DNA from 3 places in the Ruegeria sp. HKCCA5763 genome. Region 2 is predicted to be linked to each of the others. Evidence: riboswitches for the same ligand, from Rfam matches in the RefSeq annotation. Region 2 holds a riboswitch; each other region holds the start of a gene.
What was found. Region 2 has a riboswitch for cobalamin ahead of GOV89_RS12375 (DUF1636 domain-containing protein). Riboswitches for the same ligand answer to the same signal wherever they lie in the genome.
Positions count from the first base shown of each region.

Region 1: linked by a shared signal. The riboswitch ahead of GOV89_RS11605 (DUF4198 domain-containing protein) and the one ahead of GOV89_RS12375 (DUF1636 domain-containing protein) in region 2 are both predicted to bind cobalamin.
Region 3: linked by a shared signal. The riboswitch ahead of GOV89_RS16680 (hypothetical protein) and the one ahead of GOV89_RS12375 (DUF1636 domain-containing protein) in region 2 are both predicted to bind cobalamin.

Region 1 covers NZ_WQGF01000006.1:6,101-12,207, reverse strand. Annotated here, with positions in the region: gene GOV89_RS11615 (ABC transporter substrate-binding protein) at 1-1,274, opposite strand, end outside; gene GOV89_RS11610 (LacI family DNA-binding transcriptional regulator) at 1,271-2,431, opposite strand; cobalamin riboswitch at 2,692-2,895, shown strand; gene GOV89_RS11605 (DUF4198 domain-containing protein) at 3,024-3,809, shown strand; gene cbiM (cobalt transporter CbiM) at 3,815-4,426, shown strand; gene GOV89_RS11595 (cobalt ABC transporter permease) at 4,423-5,004, shown strand; gene cbiQ (cobalt ECF transporter T component CbiQ) at 5,004-5,786, shown strand; gene GOV89_RS11585 (energy-coupling factor ABC transporter ATP-binding protein) at 5,783-6,107, shown strand, end outside.
Region 2 covers NZ_WQGF01000006.1:194,129-200,235, forward strand. Annotated here, with positions in the region: gene GOV89_RS12365 (carbohydrate kinase) at 1-99, shown strand, start outside; gene GOV89_RS12370 (D-lyxose/D-mannose family sugar isomerase) at 115-780, shown strand; cobalamin riboswitch at 880-1,078, shown strand; gene GOV89_RS12375 (DUF1636 domain-containing protein) at 1,317-1,673, shown strand; gene GOV89_RS12380 (ABC transporter ATP-binding protein) at 1,670-2,446, shown strand; gene GOV89_RS12385 (ABC transporter substrate-binding protein) at 2,459-3,409, shown strand; gene GOV89_RS12390 (iron ABC transporter permease) at 3,411-4,421, shown strand; gene GOV89_RS12395 (LysR family transcriptional regulator) at 4,424-5,314, opposite strand; gene GOV89_RS12400 (proton-conducting transporter membrane subunit) at 5,430-6,107, shown strand, end outside.
Region 3 covers NZ_WQGF01000010.1:50,213-56,319, forward strand. Annotated here, with positions in the region: gene rsgA (ribosome small subunit-dependent GTPase A) at 1-487, shown strand, start outside; gene GOV89_RS16675 (hypothetical protein) at 524-1,381, opposite strand; cobalamin riboswitch at 1,514-1,736, shown strand; gene GOV89_RS16680 (hypothetical protein) at 1,827-2,234, shown strand; gene GOV89_RS16685 (protein-tyrosine phosphatase family protein) at 2,237-2,737, opposite strand; gene GOV89_RS16690 (DNA polymerase III subunit gamma/tau) at 2,910-4,673, shown strand; gene GOV89_RS16695 (TauD/TfdA family dioxygenase) at 4,761-5,630, shown strand; gene GOV89_RS16700 (YbaB/EbfC family nucleoid-associated protein) at 5,718-6,071, shown strand.

The DNA.
Region 1 (6,107 bases), 190 kb from region 2:
ACACGATTGATGGCCTGAGAGTTGATCATTTTCGACGCCAGCGCCAATTGACCCTCGGCTACGCCCCAACGCTGCGCCACGTCCAGACCACCGACGATCTCATCGATCATCGCCTGTTCATACAACTCGCCCAGAGGGGCCTTACGGTCGACACCGACAGGCAGTTCCGCCCAGGCTTCAGAGAATGCAGTCGGATTGTCTGCATTACCACGGCGCACGGGGAACTTACCCTCAGGCGCAATGGCCAGCGTCTGGGTATAGCCGTCATCCATGGCAAACCTTACGAATTCCATGGCCGCGTCGGTGTCCGCATCATTGGTGATACCGAAATACCGCACGTCGCCCCAGGCCGCGCCATCGGGGTTCGACGGGCCCGACAATTTGGTCACGATACCGGTCTTGCTGGCCAGATCGCGCGATGTCGGGTCGTCGTTGATGGTCGGAGGGGCGCTGTCCCGCAGACCGGCCAGTTCATCAAGAATGAAAGGCGACCAGATGATCATCGCGGCTTTACCGTCGAAATACAGCTCACGCGATTGCTTCCAGAAAAGTTCACCCGGAGGCGAGGCTTTGGAAATGGCCTTGTAGAAATCCAAAACCTCGGTGGTCTTGGCCTCATCAAGCGGCTGGAAGCCATCGGGGCCAACCGGGCTGACGCCGTTTGCCAGGAATACATGCTCCAGCACCTGGCTCATGAAGTTCTCGTCAACTTTTGTGGCCGAGACAAAGCCATACATTTCTGGCGGGTTGTGCAGCGCCTCAAGTGCGGCCTGAATATCTGCAAAACTGTCGGGCGCTTCCAGACCGGCCTCTTCAAAAAGGTCCTTCCGGTACACAACCATTTGCGTCCAGCCATCCACCGGAACCGAGGCGGTTTCACCATTGAACGCAGCCATGCCCAAAGCACCCGGAGCGAAAGTATCAGCGCCCAGTTCTTCGATCACTTCGGTCGCAGCTTCGGTGTCCAGAATGCCAGCTTCGGCCCACGGCAGGGCGTACTGCAACGGGTGGTAGACCACATCTGGCAAGTCACCTGCGGCAAAAGCTGCTGTCGCGCGGGTGCCCAAATCTGTTTCTGTGACAGGGATCACCTCAACGGTCGTGCCGGTCTGCGCCTTGAACTGGTCGGCCATTTCCTGTTGTTTCGCCAGACGCTCGGGCTGCTCTTCGGTCGTCCAGAAACGGATCGTGTCCGCCTGTACCGACATTGCCGTCAGCGCCATTGCCAACGAAGAGCCGAGCATCAGCTTGGCTGCTTTTGGTGTAAGTTTCATGGTCGGTTTCCTCCCCGATTGTCTTCCATGGATCGTTTGATTTTTTTCGCCAACTCGTTCGAGGTCAGCAGCGGCGGTCCGTCAGAGTCGCGTTCAATCAGCACCGCCTGACTGAGTTCGCGCAAAGTTGCGGGTTCTTCTCCTCGGGTCTGACGTATCAGCATCGTAGCAAGGCGTTCACCTGCCCGTTTAGAGTCGACGCTGAACGTCGTTAGCCCGGGGCTGGCGTATTGGCATTCCGGGACCCCGTCATATCCAAGAACCGAGACATCGCGCCCGATCTCAAGGCCAAATTCTGCGCAGACAGAGTAGCTTCCCAGTGCCGCTTGGTCTGTCGCAAATACAATCGCGGTCGGCGGGACAGGAAGACGCAATAAAGCGCGCGCTTCAGCGGCCCCTTCTTCGCGGGTGCGGGCCCCTTCGCGTATCAATTCGGGATCAACTGGCAATCCTGCGTCCCTAAGCCCGTCGACATAGCCATCCCGACGCAGGTGGCTGTAGTTGAACTTTGGATCACTGCCGACAAACCCGATACGGCTGTGACCAAAACGGGCCAGACGTTCGACCGCGTCGCTCATGGCTGTTTCGCCGGAAATATCAAACCACGACGTATCGTCCTGAAACCCGACCTGACCATAGCCAGTCCGCCCATAAAGGATGAACGGCACCTGCAAGTCCTTCAGGTATCCAACGCGCGCATCATCGACTTCGGCTCGCGGCAGTATAAATCCGTCGGCCTTACGTTCTTCAACCAAACGGCCCAGCATGTTCAGCATGTCCTGTTTCGACTTCGCGGTCGAAATTGTCATCGTCCAGTCAGACGCACTGGCAGCTTCACAAGCCCCTGCCAGAAAGTCTTGGAAAAACGGATTGTGCCGATCCGGTTCTTCACTGTTGATGACCATTGCAATGGCACGCACGCGCCCCGTTCGGATGGCCTGAGCGTGGCTGAGCGGGCGATACCCCATCTTGCGCGCCGTCACCTCAACCCGCTTTCGCGTTGATTCTGAGATGTCGGAATACCCATTCAATGCCCGCGACACCGTGCTTTTCGAAAGGCCGAGTTGATCGGCCAGTTCATCAAGCTTCACCCGTCCAGTCGCCGAGGCGCGCCGGGATCGGATTTGTCGCTGTCGCGTGTTGAGATTCGCTGTCATTCCATCATTTTGCGTTTCCGAAACCGGTTTCGGCAATGGAAAAGTCCAATTTTTGTGCGTATTGTAAATTTCTGGTTTCACAAGCCGGGATACTTATGCTTCGGCATCAAATCTGAGGTCACCGCACTGATTGTCAGACAGTGACACTGATCACCTCTATGCACCGAGCCGCAACTACACGGCAGAAACACCTTATTGAAATTCGGTATTGCCCTAAGCGATGCCGCAAACGAGAGTTGACCGTGTACAAGTTTTTCTGCCATCAACGCGCCATGTTCGGTTCCGGGGACTCACCCGGAGGCAATAGGGAATGCAGTGCGGCTTTTTCTTCGCCAATTCTGCAACTGCCCCCGCAACTGTAAGCGGCGAGCGCGGCTGATCGTGCCACTGGGATATGCCCGGGAAGGCCAGCCAAGCGTTTTGACCCGCAAGTCAGGAGACCTGCCGAACATGCGCCCTCGGAATGGGCGTTGATCGTCGGCGACGGGGTGTGCGCCGAAACTGTTTGCCTATTTGAGCAAATGGTTTCGCATTCCCCAATGTCAAAAACCAATGCGTGCCGGGGAAGGCGCGACGTGAGAAGGACTTGTTTGTGAAACACTTTTTGTTGGCGGCAACAGCTGCCATTGCATTGCCTGCGATGGCTCAGGCTCATTTCCTGCTGGAATACACCGAAGATACCATGATTGATCGTCCTGGTGACGTTCCGGTCAAGTTGGTCTTCTGGCATCCGTTTGAAGCCGGGCACGTGATGACCCTGGAAAAGCCAGAAGAATTTTATGTGATCCACAACGGCGAAAAGACCGATTTGTTGGGTACGTTGGAAGAAACCACGTTCGAAGGCCCCGAGAACACGGCCAAGGCCTTTTTGGGCTCGGTTCCAGTGAAACGTTCTGGCGATTACGTCGTGGTAACGGTACCTGCGCCTTATTACGAGGAATCTGAGGATATCTATATCCAGCAGGTCACCAAGGCATATCTGAACCGAAACGAGCTGCCCACCGACTGGGACCAGCCGCAAGGTTTGGCTACCGAAATACTGCCGCTGAACAAGCCCTATAACATCATCGCTGGCTCGACCTTCACGGGACGTGTATTGAGCGAGGGCAACCCAGTGGCTGGCGTAGAGATTGAAATCGAATACATGGCCGCGGAACCCGACTTGGCCGGAAACGGCGCAAAAAACGCAACTGCTTCCCCACTGCCAGGCGGCGCACTGGTCGCAATTTCGGACGAAAACGGCTATTTCACCTTTGGCGTGCCAAAAGCAGGCTACTGGGGTTTCGCAGCGTTGGGTTCGGGCCCGAAGACTGAACATGAAGGCAAAGAACTAAGTCAGGACGCTGTGATCTGGATCCGCGCCTGGGATCTGGAGTAACCCATATGCATATTGTGGACGGAGCCCTTTCGAACCCTGTTGTGATTGGCGGCGCAATCGCGGCAGCAGGCGGGATCGCCATGGGGCTGAAATCGCTGGACCTGGATCGCATTCCCACTGCCGGGGTGTTGTCAGCCAGCTTTTTTGTCGCCTCACTGATCCATGTTCCGATCGGCCCGTCCTCTGTGCATTTGATCCTGAACGGTCTGGCCGGGCTTTTGCTCGGCTGGGCGGCCTTTCCGGCGCTTTTTGTTGGCTTGCTGCTTCAGGCTGTGTTCTTCGGCTTTGGAGGACTGACAGTGCTTGGGATCAACACAGTCAACATCGCCCTTCCGGCGGTGCTTACATGGATAATCTTCGGTCGTCTGATCGCCAAGGGCACGCCTGTTCAAGGAGCAGTTTGGGGCGGCATAGGCGGCGCTTTCTCAATCGCAGCTACGACGGCTTTTGTCGCAGTATCGCTGGCGCTGTCGGGCGACGAATTCCTGCCGGCTGCGAAGCTTGTGTTATTTGCTCACGTCCCTGTCATGGCCGTCGAAGCGGTTCTGACCGGGTTCGCCATTTTACTGGCTCGTCAGGTTAAACCAGAACTCTTTTATAAAGGCGCATCGGCATGAGGCAACTGCTCGTTGTTATTGCGTTGTCACTGATGCCGCTTCCTGCGCTGGCCCACAAAGTTATCGCAGGGGTCTTTCCTGCAGGCGATGCAATCGAAGGCGAATTGGGCTTTTCAAACGGCGATATGGCGCAAAACCAAAAAGTCATCGTGTACGGGCCCGATGGTGCTGAGTTGGGACGAACACTGACCGATACAGATGGTTTCTTCCTTTACACCCCGACCAACCCGGTAGAACACACGTTCAAAGCAGACTTGGGCGCGGGGCATGTGGCAGAAGTCACCATGCCTGCTGCCGATGTCGCGGCGATAATGGGTGTTGAAGCTGACGTGGTCGAAACTGCCGCAATGATTGCCCCTAAGGAAGGTGGGACGCAGGTGACTGTCGCATCATTGACGAACGAAGAACGCGCCGCAATTGCTCAGGCGGTCCGAGACGAAACCCGCCCGCTGCGACGCGAGATTGCCTCCTATCGTGAACACAATGATCTGCAAACGATCCTGGGTGGCATCGGTTACATTATTGGTTTGTTCGGAATCGGCTTTTACATCGCCGCACGCAAGAAGATGACCTCCTGATGGCCCACGCCCTGGAACCCCAGGCCAAGACATTGGCCGAGACTGGTACGGGTGCATCCTTTTGGGTGATCCAAGGCTTGGATCCTCGGATGCGGATCGTGGTGGCGAGTGTTTTTTCCATTGTCACGGTCTCGCTCAGCACCATTCCAGGGCTGATTGCGGCATTGGCTGTTTCTATCGGAGTGCTGCTGATGTCTCGCCTGCCCATTCGCCGAACGCTCAAACGTATGGCGATGATGGACAGCTTTATCATCTTCATGTTGGTACTTTTGCCATTTACCACGCCCGGGGATGCGATGTTCAACTTGTTTGGGTTTCCGGCCAGTTGGCAAGGCCTTTGGAAAGCCACTGAGATTGCGTTGACAGCTAACGCCGTCATATTGTCCCTGATGGTTCTGGTTGGAACGATGGAACCGGTTACGCTTGGCCACGCGTTGCATAAACTGCGCTGTCCCGAAGCACTCGTCCACCTTCTGATGTTTACCATTCGCTACATCGAAGTTTTACGCGAGGAATATATGCGCCTGCGCGCGGCGATGAAGGTCCGTGGGTTTCGACCGGGCACTAATTGGCACACGTATCGCAGCTTTGGCTATCTGGTTGGCATGATGTTGGTCCGCGCCATCGAACGGTCCGAGCGAATCTTAGCAGCGATGAAATGCCGAGGGTTCTCTGGACGGCTTCTCTTGCTGCAGGAATTTAACCTGACCCTGCGCGACTACGTGTTTGCGGCGACTCTATGCATAGTGTGCATTGGGCTTCTTTGTCTGGATTTCGCATGACGATCCTCAAGCTGGAAGACATTCATTTCGCCTATCCCGGTCAAGCACCCGTACTGGACGGCGCCTCGCTTACGCTTGAACCAGGGCAACGCTTGTCGATTGCAGGACCTAACGGAGCAGGGAAATCCACCCTGTTTGGAATTGCGCTTGGTTTGCAAAAGCCAACCTCGGGTAGTGTGATCGCCCTTGGAAAAGATCGGCGCACCGAGGCCGATTTTCACGAGGTTCGCCGCGAGATCGGACTGGTGTTTCAAGACCCTGACGATCAGCTGTTTTGCCCCACTGTGGCAGAAGACATCGCGTTTGGGCCTCTCAATCTAG
Region 2 (6,107 bases):
CCAGAAGCGTTGCGCGCGGCCATGGAACTGGGAGCCGAAGTCGCCGCTGTAACCGTATCCCGTGCCGGGGCCGAGCCGCCCTGGGCGCATGAGCTTTAATTCTTGGAAAAACCAATGAAACGATCCGAAATTAACCGCATCAAGTCCGAAGCGCAGGCTTTCATACAATCCTTTGGAGCCGTGTTACCACCTTTTGCCGATTGGTCGCCCGATCAGATGCGAAGTCCTGTAGCTGAAACGATCCGCAGTCGGGGGCTGGGCTGGGACATCACCGATTACGCTCAGGGTCGGTTTGACGAACTCGGCCTGTTCCTCTTCACTCTGCGCAATGGTGAGGTGAATGATCTGAAATCAGGTCGCGGGATGTTGTATGCGGAAAAATTGCTGATCTCGAAAGATAAACAACTGTCTCCGATGCATCGTCACATCGTAAAGGCCGAGGACATCATCAATCGCGGCGGGGGTGATCTGGTGCTGGAGATTTACGCATCTGACCCTGACGGGGGCATCGACCGGAACACGCCAGTGACGGTACCCAGCGATGCCTGCCCTGTTACGTTGCAACCAGGTGAGCATTTGCGGCTGAAACCGGGGCAAAGCGTGACCCTTATGCCGGGTGTCTGGCACGCATTCTGGGCAGAACACGGCGATTGCCTTATTGGAGAGGTTTCGACTGTGAATGATGACCGTACGGATAATGTCTTCGAAGATTCCATCCCTCGGTTTTCACAGATCGAAGAAGACGCTGCGCCGGACTTCTTGTTGGTTTCCGACTATTGATATCAACCAGGCTAGAACCGGCCAACGTGAATGTGAGCCGCGCCCAGATGTTTTGGATCGGCTCGACTGCTTCTCCTTCTTGACAAGTCCAGCACCGCCAGCCTAGCTGAGTTGGATGGTTCCGAAAGGGATGAAAATGGGAATACGGTGCGGCGCTGTATTGCGCCAAGTCCGTGACTGCCCCCGCAACTGTAAGCGGAGAGCGACGCCACTGCGCCACTGACCCCGAAAGGGTTGGGAAGGTGGGCCAAGCTTTGACCCGCAAGTCAGGAGACCTGCCATCCGATGTTTAACCAACCCGGGGCGGGGCGTCCTGGAAGGAGGCTTTGATGGCACGGTTTTCGCGTGTTTCCATTTTTGGCACCTTCTGTCCGCGCTTGGTTTCAAGCAGAGCGGACAATGCAACAGGTGACTGATAGCTTTATCCTCAACCCCAATACCTATTGTGCTGTGGCCTCGCGAAAAGATCGCGATTCTCAAAATAGTAATGTTATAACATTGTATTGTAGTTTGATCAGCGGTAACCGGTGCGCACAATGACGAAAACTGCAGATCATTTCCTACTTGTATGCACGACATGCACAGGCGCGATGTCCACCGATCAAGTGAGTGGCGCATTGGCGCGAAAACTGCCCGAAGGGTTTGCAATCCGGGAGGTCGCGTGCATGGCGGGCTGCGACCGGCCAACCACCGTCGGTTTTCAGGCACCGGGCAAGGCGCAGTATTTGTTTGGTGACATCGTTTCGGAACAGGATCTGGATGCAGTGGTGGAATTCGCCGGGCAATATCAGCTCAGTTCCGATGGTTGGACAAACGCAACTGACCGCCCGCTAACACTGTTCACCAAAACCTTGTCGCGCATGCCTGCCTTGCCATCGCAGAGGCCGTCATGAGTTTCCTGGCTGTCGAAAACCTAGAATATTATGCCTTGAACGGTGATGTGCTGCTTCAGGATGTGTCCTTTGGCTTGGAAGAAGGATCAATTCTGGCGATTGCGGGACCGAATGGGGCTGGGAAGACTACGCTGCTCAAGCTGCTTTGCGGAATCGAACGTATTGCGCTGGGTGATGTGCAGATAAAAGGTCAAAGCCTGCGCACCTTGTCGGCCCATGAACGCGCGCGGACGATCGCTGTGGTTGGCCAACAGGAAATGCCGGATAGTCGGTTGCGATTGCACGACTATGTTGCACTTGGCCAAATTCCGATCAAGGCTGACAAGTCCGCGTCTGAGCACAGGGAAGATCTTGACCGGGTTTTGGAAACAACGGGTTTAATGCACCTTTCCCGCAAACCTATGGGTCAGCTATCGGGGGGTGAGAGGCAACGGGCGCATATCGCACGTGCGCTGGCTCAAAACCCGTCTCTGTTGTTTCTGGACGAGCCGACCAATCACCTAGACCCGGATGCCAAGGGGCACATGTTGTCTTTGGTCGCTGAATTGGGCGTGACGGTTGTCATGATCGTCCACGATCTGGTCATGATCCCGGAATTTGCCACTCATGTGGCGTTAATGAAATCAACACGTCTGACAGGGTTTGGCCCTGTCAACGATGTTCTGACAACGGATCGTGTCCGCGACACGTTTGGAGTGGATTATCTGTGTTTCCAGCATGAGGGCCGCATGATCCCTGCTCTGGATATTCGAAAACGTAAACTGTCATCATAACAGGAGCTTACAATGATGCAGAAACTCTGGCCTGTGGCTGTGTTCACTGGCCTGGCAAGCGGCGCAGCCGCGGATGCCATTACAGTGGACAATTGCGGCGAGCCACTGGTTTTTGAAACAACGCCAGAACGGCTCGTTGTTCACGACATGAACATGACTGACATGGCGTTTGCTTTGGGTCTGCAAGACAAGATCGTCGGCCTGACCGGCATCACAGGCTGGTACAAGACCAGCCCGGATTTTGATGCACAGCGCGGCGACATCCCCGAGTTGGCTCCGAAATATCCTACAGTTGAAAACCTTGTCTCTGTCGAACCCGATATGTTTTTCGCTGGTTGGTATTACGGAATGCAGCCAGGTGGCGAAGTGACCCCAGACACGCTGGAACCCTTTGGCATCAAGACCATGGTCTTGACCGAAAGCTGCGTGCACCTGAACAAAGACCGCCCCGAAGCCAGCATGGATCTGCTGTTTGACGACGTCCTGCGTTTGGGCCAGGTGATGGGTGTCGAGGCTAAGGCGGAAGACCTTGTCTTGGGCTGGAAAGTCCAGTTGGATGCCCTTGAGGCAAAAACCGCCGATCTGGATAAACCTCGTGTTTTCCTGCTGGACGGGCCGGCAGATGCGCCTTTTACCGCAGGTAAATTCGCCATCCCGGACGCCATGATTGCCGCTGCGGGGGGTGTAAACGTCACACATGACATGGATACCAGCTGGGGTCGCACCTCTTGGGAAACCGTGGCAGCCGCAAACCCGGAATTCCTGGTGCTACTGGACTATCAAACAGGAAATGGTGCAGAAGATACCTTCCAGTTTCTGAAAGATCATCCTGTCATGTCACAAACCGATGCAGTCAAGAACGCGCGCTGGATCGGCCTGCGTTACGAGGAATTGACACCCGGACCGGCAAATATTGAAGCCATTGAAAAGATGGCCAATGCGATGCATCCGGAGACCAACTGACATGGTCCATTTGGGCCGATCGATCTTGCTGGGGGCGGTCATTCTGACCGCCCTTTTGCTGCTGTCTACGATCTATGGCACAACCTCGATCCCAATGGCCGAGGTCTTTACCGCCATTGGCTTGGGGACCGGCCTGACAGAAGGTGAAATGTCCCCGGTGCATCGGATCGTTTTCGACCTTCGCCTCCCCCGAGCCTTGTTCGCCGCTGTGATCGGCGCAGGGCTGGGCGTAGTTGGCGTGGTTTTGCAAACAACCACGCGCAACGATCTGGCCGATCCGTTCCTTTTTGGCCTGTCCTCGGGGGCGGCGGCTGGGGCCGTTCTTGTCATAACGGTCACTGGCGATGTGCTGGGGGTCTGGACCCTGCCTTTGGCGGCGTTTTGCGGGGGGCTAATAGCCTCTGGCATTGTTCTGGCTCTGGTTCAGGGTTTGCGCACAAGTGCGCCGGAAAAGCTGATCCTGGCCGGTTTGGCTGTGTCTTTCCTGTTTTCCGCGATTACAAATTATTTGATTTTTTCCGGCGACAGTCGTGCGGCGCATTCGGTTATCTTCTGGATGCTGGGCGGATTGGGTCTTGCCCGATGGCAGACCTTTCCACTGGTCCTGACCGGGCTTGCCCTGATCCTAAGCTACGCGCTTTATCGCAGTCGCTGGCTGGATGCCCTTTTGACCGGAGATTTCACTGCGTCGTCACTGGGAATTCCCGTCCAGGGTCTTCGATTCCGAATGTTCTTTGTGGCTGCGTTGGCTACGGCCAGTTTTGTGTCCGTGGCTGGTGTCATCGGATTTGTTGGGCTGATGGTGCCTCATATTGCGCGCGGCATTGCTGGTACGCTGCACCGAAACCTGCTGATTACCTCGGCCATCGTAGGGGCGATTCTGCTGACGCTGTCGGATATTCTGTCCCGCCTGCTCTTGGCCCCACAGGAACTGCCCGTGGGTATCGTGACAACGTCTATCGGGTCTCTTTTTGTTTTCCTGTACCTGTTCAAATCCGCGCGTGGTGACTGACCTCAGAGACCGTCCTGCGTGTCCGATCCATGCGACAAGAGCTCTTGCACCAAAGGGTTCGGGAACCGGCGTTTGAACGTGATCGCGTGGAAGTTTTCCTTGATTTTCGGGTGCTCTTGCGCCTCGACCAGACGACCCGAAATCAACTCATCCTGAACAACGATCGGAGCCACCAGAGCCAGCCCGATATCCTCCCGTGCAAGCAGCCGCATCATCGCCATGTCGTCCACCTCGGCTGCCACCTGAGGGCGCACCGACATGCGGCTGGCCATGGCATCAAAAGCCGTGCGGACACTGTTGTTCGTTGTGGGCAGGATGAAGGGTTGTTCTTCCAATAGATCCCTTATTGAACGTGTCGGTTTCAGACGATCGGGGGTTCCGACGATGCTCACCGGTTGTTCGGCCAAATGATGAGTGACAAAGCTGGTCAAACTGTCGCTTGCGGGTTCGTGGTTCATCAAGACCAGGTCGAAATTCAGCGTTTCGAGCCCCTCCAGCAACTCGCTTGGGCTACCGGACCTTAAAATAACCTCGACGTCTGCGCGCGCCAAAATGGGCCGCAAAAAACGAATCTGAAAGTTGCGAGAAAGGGTGGACTGTGCCCCAACCCTAAGAGCTTGCCGCGTATTCCCCGCGTCCTGCAAGGTTGCCACAAGTTCCTGACCTGTCGCAAAAATCGCATCGGCGTGGTCCAGAGCGATATGTCCGGCTTCGGTGAGATGCAGCTTGCGGCCCCGGCGTTCAAACAGCGGATGACCAAGCCGGTCTTCCAGTTCTTTTATCTGCACCGACAAGGCCGATTGAGAAAGATTCAAACGCTGCGCCGTGCGGGTCAAGTTCCCGTCATGAGCGACGGCCCAGAAGTAGCGCAGGTGATGATAGTTGAGCGGCATATCGTTCTATTTATATGAACGAAACACATCAAACAATGTATTTTTCTTATGTTGCACTGCGAAATATGTCGAACGGAACAAGTCGAGTCAGTATCGAACGTCAAGGGACACACGCATGAGTTACCTGCTTCTACCCCTCCTAAGTCCAATGATCTTGTTGGGATCTGCATATTACTGCAGCCGACATCCGGGGATGCGTCCGGGCAATTTGCCGAAAGTCGCAGAATGGGCGGCCCTGGCGGCATTTGGCGTGTCTGCCTTGGCGGTCATGCTGCTAATTGCAAAAGGGTCCGGGACCTCGACGATGATCGGCTTTTGGGGAGTGGGCCTTTCGGTCCGGTTGGATGCTGTAAGCGCCACAATGTTGATTCTGGTCAGTTTCATTGGCTGGATCGTATTGCGGTACTCTGCAACATACATGGACGGAGAACCAAGGCAGGGTGCCTTTAGCGGTTGGATGTCTGTCGCGCTGGCCGCCGTTCTTTTGTTGGTGATGTCCGGCAACATCGTCCAACTGCTGGTCGCCTGGATTGCAACAAGCCTGGCACTGCATCAACTGCTGCTGTTCTACCCCGAACGTACCACGGCACAACGCGCAGCGCGCAAAAAGGCTGTTGTGGCGCGAATCAGCGAAGTTGCGCTTGGTCTGGCCGTTGCCTTGCTGATCATCGGCTACGGCACCACCGACATCGCTACGATCCTGTCAGAAGCACAGCCGACAGTAACCACAATTGTCGCCGCCCTGTTCATCGCACTGGCGGCCGTACTGGCTTCGGCCCAGTTCCCGGTCCAT
Region 3 (6,107 bases), on a different contig from region 2:
AGGCCAGACCGGAGCACTGGTTGGGTCGTCAGGCGTTGGCAAGACGACATTGTCCAACGGCTTGACCGATCAGGATTTGGCGACGTCAGGTATTCGCGAGAACGACGCTCGCGGTCGGCACACAACCACGGCGCGCGCGTTACACCGGATGCGCAACGGCGGCTGGCTGATTGATACGCCTGGAATGCGCGCATTGCGTCTGCTTGAAGCTCAGGACGGTATCGACGAGGTGTTCTCGGACCTCGCCGAACTTGGCCTGAACTGCCGTTTTTCAGATTGTCAGCACGAATCCGAACCAGGCTGTGCTGTACAGCGGGCGATCAAACAAGGCGTGCTTGACCCTGCCCGCTTGGATCGATGGCGAAAGCTTCGGCGCGAAGATCAGCGCAACTCGGAAACCGTCGCCCAATCCCGGGCACGGGACAAAGCGTTCGGTAAGATGGTGCGGGGTGTCATGAAGGATCGAAAACTGCATAAAGGGCGTTAAGCGAAAAATACTCGGTAATTCAAAAGTCGAGCCTGATCACGCGATCAGGCTCGGCCAAACTGCCGCATTACGCCGAGCAAAAGCTCCGATATGGCCAATCTCTGACAATCCGAAGTCATCAGACCTAAGCAGGTGCCGCTTAGCCTCGGCGCCATAAAGGTCGGCAAGCCGCCAGACAGCTTCGGGCGGGACCATCTGGTCGTCCTCGAAAGTGAACAAATCCACGGGTCTACCGGAGCCGTCCCAACGCGCCTCAGGAAGGTTTTGTCCGATTTCAGGTACATAATTCAAAGGAGCCGTGCACCATTCGCGCCATTGCCAGTAGACCGAGCCCGGCAAGTCCGCACCAAACCCGATCGCATTTCCCGGCAGATAGCCAAGTGCTTTGACCAGTACCGGTGCGTGTCCATACCAGAAAACACCGGCCAATCCACGGTAAGGCCATGGGTGATCACTGAGGGTTACGAGCCCCGAACACACGCAAATCATCCGATCGATTTGGTCGATGTCGGGCTGAACAGGCCCCAGCATCGCACCAACGGAATGACCAATGGTCCATTGCTGCGCATCAGGATAACGCCTGCGCATTTCCGCCCGCGCCGCTGGCATGTCGATCAAAGCCCAATCCGCCATTGTTGCACGCGCATCCTTCATACGGCCGGTCAGAGAATGCCCGAAATCCCGGTAGTCATAGGTCAGACACGCCATACCCCGCTCGGCCGCTAGCCACTGTGCGAAGTGGCGATAATAGTCGCGCGGCACACCCGTTGCACTATTCAGCACAACCACGGTTTCAGGCTCTGACAGCGGTCGGTACAACCGTGCTGCAAGGGTCGTGGACCCGGATGGGAAAAGGAAATCTTCAGCCAACACCGTCTGCTCTGCGTCCAACATGATCCCTGACCCTGCACTGAAAAACTGAATTGCTTGGCTTCAATATTTTAAACACTAAAGAGGAACGTTCCCCCCATCCAGCATGACCACACGTCGGGGTAAAAGATCAGCTTGACTCGGAACCGGATCAGACGCTAGCGATTGTGTGATGGTTCCTGTCCCCCACAAGGGGTCGGGATGAAAAGGGAACACGGTGCGGTTCAGTCTGGTCATCCGGGCGCAAACCAAATCCGCGACTGCCCCCGCAACTGTAAGCGGTGAGCGATGCCAAAACACCACTGGCCCCTAGGGCTGGGAAGGTCGGCAAAGCCATGACCCGCAAGTCAGGAGACCTGCCATCGGAACTGAAACCGAAACTCGGGCGGGGTGTCCGGGCAGGTCCTGACAGCACGTTGCCGTCCCACCTGACCCAACTCTCCTGCCCACCACGCGCGGAGGGCGCAGGATGATCTGGAAGACGAAGACGCATGAATACAGTGCAACGGTGTGTCAGCGGACGGGCAAAACCTGCCCTGCCCTGGCGCGGCTGGCACGCTCAATTTCCGAGGCGATGAAGCAGGCCACAGCCGCCACAAGCGACGGGTTCGAGTTTGAAGGTGGCAGTGAATTGTCACATTGCACGCAAGGATGCCACGCAACTTTCCGAGCGCAATCAGACAGAATTCGCATCTTTTGCGATACACAGCCTGAAGCAGAGCCGCAGGACCTGAACGCTTACGCCGATCTGATCTTTGGAAACACGTTCAGCGCCTTGCCATCCGGCATCATTACAGACCCACCCTGCGCGATGATCGAGGTTGCAAAGCTGCGGCCTCGCAAACCCGTGCACGCGCCTGAACAGATTTCGGCCTAAGACTATACGACTTGAGCCTGAAAATTCTGTGCTGCCCAGGCCAATTGGGCGTCTGTTTCCACGGCACAAGGACGCAGCGCCCGCAAACGCTCCAGGGCTTTGTCTGGCTGTTCGCCGCATTCGACCATCAGCCGCAGAACAACCATTCCCGACCTGCCGCAGCCGCCCCGACAATGCACCAGTACCCGCCCTCCACCCGTCAAAGCATGCCGGGCGGCCGCGCTGATCGAGGGCCACGCCTCTTCAACTGCAGGCGTAGGGGCGCCAAAGTCTTCGATCGGCAGATGCACCCACCGGCTGGCGCGGCTTTGGATATCGCTGCCGAATTCCTGCGCCCCGTTTTGGAGCATCTCGACGTCCGTTGTCATTGAAACAACCAGCCCCGGCTTCCATGCGGCAATCGTATCCAGATCCCTTTCATAATCCCCGCCCCGTCCGGGCATCGATGTCAGGGCAAGTGTACCCCCCGCGACTTGCAGGGCATAGATAACCAGTTGCGACATAAACCAGTGTCCTCCACCAAGAACTCTTAACGAAAATGCACCATAAATTTTGTTGGACCAGCTTAGTGCGAATCCGGTCAGAATCTAAATCAAAAATCATCGCGCCTCGCAGTGGACGCGGAAGGCAGCGACCACTACGCTGAGCCGAAGCACCGAATCCGACCGAGAAAACATGACCGACACGCCCAGCCCCGCCTATCAGGTTCTCGCCCGCAAATATCGCCCGGAAACCTTTGCCGATCTGGTGGGTCAGGATGCCATGGTGCGCACCCTGAAAAACGCGTTCGAAGCGGACCGGATTGCGCAGGCTTTCATCATGACCGGCATTCGCGGCACCGGAAAAACCACCACCGCACGGATCATCGCCAAGGGTATGAACTGTATCGGGCCCGACGGTAATGGCGGCCCGACGACCGAACCTTGCGGCCAATGCGAACACTGCGTGGCGATCATGGAAGGCCGCCACGTCGATGTGATGGAGATGGACGCCGCCAGCCGAACTGGCGTGAACGATATTCGCGAGATTATCGACAGTGTCCGCTATCGCGCCGCCAGCGCGCGTTACAAGATATACATCATCGATGAGGTCCACATGCTTTCGACCAGCGCTTTCAACGCGCTGCTCAAGACGCTTGAGGAACCGCCCGAGCATGTGAAGTTCATCTTTGCAACCACTGAAATCCGCAAGGTGCCGGTCACAGTTCTGTCCCGCTGCCAGCGCTTTGACCTGCGCCGGATCGAACCCGAGGATATGATCGGCCTTCTGCAAAAGATCGCGTCAGCGGAAGGCGCTGAGATCGCAGAAGATGCGCTGGCGCTGATCACGCGCTCCGCGGAAGGGTCTGCAAGGGATGCAACCTCGCTGCTGGACCAGGCGATATCGCACGGGGCGGGTGAAACCACTGCCGAACAGGTTCGCGCAATGCTGGGCCTTGCGGACCGTGGCCGCGTTCTGGACCTCATGGACATGATCCTGCGGGGCGACGCCGCAGGCGCACTGACAGAACTCAGCGGCCAATACGCAGAAGGTGCTGACCCATTGGCTGTCTTGCGCGATCTGGCTGAGATCACACATTGGGTGTCCGTCGTGAAGATCACGCCAGACGCCGCCGAAGACCCAACCGTTTCTCCGGACGAACGGAGCCGTGGCCAACACATGGCAGAGGCCCTGCCGATGCGCGTTCTGACCCGGATGTGGCAGATGTTGCTGAAAGCGCTCGAAGAAGTCTCGGCCGCGCCCAATGCCATGATGGCCGCTGAGATGGCCGTTATCCGCCTGACCCATGTTGCTGATCTGCCCAGCCCTGAAGAACTGGTCAAACGGCTGCAGGACGCCCCGCCGCCTCCGGCAGGTGGACCTAGCGGCGGCACCTTGATGTCTCGGCAGGGTGCAACACCCGCGCAGGCCAGCGCCACCCCCGCATCCACATACGCCTCGGCCCCACGTGGTTCAAGCGGCGCGCCGGTTGCCGCATTGGCACAGGATGCTCAGACGGCCCTGGCCCGGTACCCGACCTTTGAGCACGTGGTCGAACTGATCCGCGCCAACCGCGACGTGAAGCTTCTGGTTGAAGTGGAAAACGGCGTGCGACTTGTGTCTTATCAGCCCGGTCGGATCGAGTTCACCCCAGCCACGAATGCAACGACAGACCTTGCGCCCCGGCTGGGCTCTGCCCTGCAACGCTGGACCGGAAACCGGTGGGCTGTCTCGATCGTCTCGAACGGGGATACGCCGACAATTGCCGAAGTGCGAGATGAGGCCGAGCTGGCCTTGAAGGCCGAAGCTGAAAAGCATCCTCTGGTTCAGGCGGTGCTGGCGCAATTCCCCAAGGCAAAGATCACAAAGATCGAGACGCCGGAACAACGCGCCGCCCAGGTCGAGACCGAAGCGCTTCCTGAAGTTGAAGATGAGTGGGACCCGTTCGAAGAAGACTGACCCGAAAGCGCTCGATCCCGTGTCGCAAACGAAGCAGATCGACCCTTCAAACAGGTACACCCTTCCATGATGCCAGGGAGGGATTTCATGCGAACATCACCACTGCACCCACGTTTCGGATTGGTCGTTCACGACCTAGATTTGCGCGACGTTACCAAACAGCGTTACTTTCCGGAAATCCGGCGCGCATTCGAAACCCGCTCTGTGCTTTTGTTTCCGGCCCAATCGATATCTGATGCGGACCACATTCGCCTTGCCGAACTTTTTGGGCCATTGGAAAACCGTGAAGCCATGGCAGCGGGTCGCGATGTTGAGTTTCAGCTTCCCGAACTGACAAACAAAACCAAGGATGGGCTGCGTGCGAAAGACGATCTGCGTCTGTTGGATTTGCAGGCCAACATGTTGTGGCACACAGACAGCACGTTCCTGCCGACGCCGGCGCTGATCAATATTCTGACGGCAAAAGTCGTCCCGCCATCCGGCGGCGAAACCGAGATCGCATCGACCCGCGCCGCTTGGGCGCATATGCCAGATCGTCTGAAATCCGTTCTTAGGGACGCCATCATCTGGCACCGGTTGTCGCATTCCCGTTCAAAAATTTCAGCCGACCTCGCTGCGCTGCCAAAAATGACGCGATGGCCAGATCGCCCATGGCGCGCGATTTGGCCGAACCCGGTAACCGGAGAAGAAGCCCTGTTCATCGCCTCGCACGCCTTTGCCATCGAAGGCATGGGGCATGAACAAAGTCAGTCCCTACTGGACGAAGCCATCGCGTTTTGCACGCAGCCCGAATACGTCTATTCGCACCATTGGTCCGTCGGCGATGTATTGATCTGGGACGAGCGCGCAACAATGCATCGCGGTCGTCCCTGGGACTACGACCATCCAAGAACCCTGAAATCGATCTGCTGCTCGGTTACCGAGACAGACGGCTTGCACGACGTCCGCGTGGTTTGAAAGACCTCTCCGACCGGCGGGACAACCCTTGTGCCGCGCTTCGACGGGCCGTATCTAGAGACCAAACAGAGACACAGGAGAATACCTATGCTGAAAGGACTCGGCGGGCTTGGCGGTCTGGGCGACATGGCCAAGATGATGAAATCCGCGCAGGACTTGCAAACAAAGATGACCGAAATGCAGGAAGAGCTGAACAACATGATGGTTGTCGGTGAATCCGGGGCTGGTCTGGTCAAGGCGACGGCGACCGCCAAAGGCGAGCTCAAAGGTCTGGACATCGACCCGTCGATATTCAACGGTGACGACAAGGAAGTGGTCGAAGACCTGATTTTGGCTGCCATCAAGGACGCGCAGACCAAAGCTGCCGAGCGCTCTCAGGCTGAAATGGCCAAGCTGACCGAAAGCATGGGCCTGCCCGCAGACATCAAGCTGCCGTTCTGATTTTCATCATTTCACAATTGGATTCGCCGGAGCTTC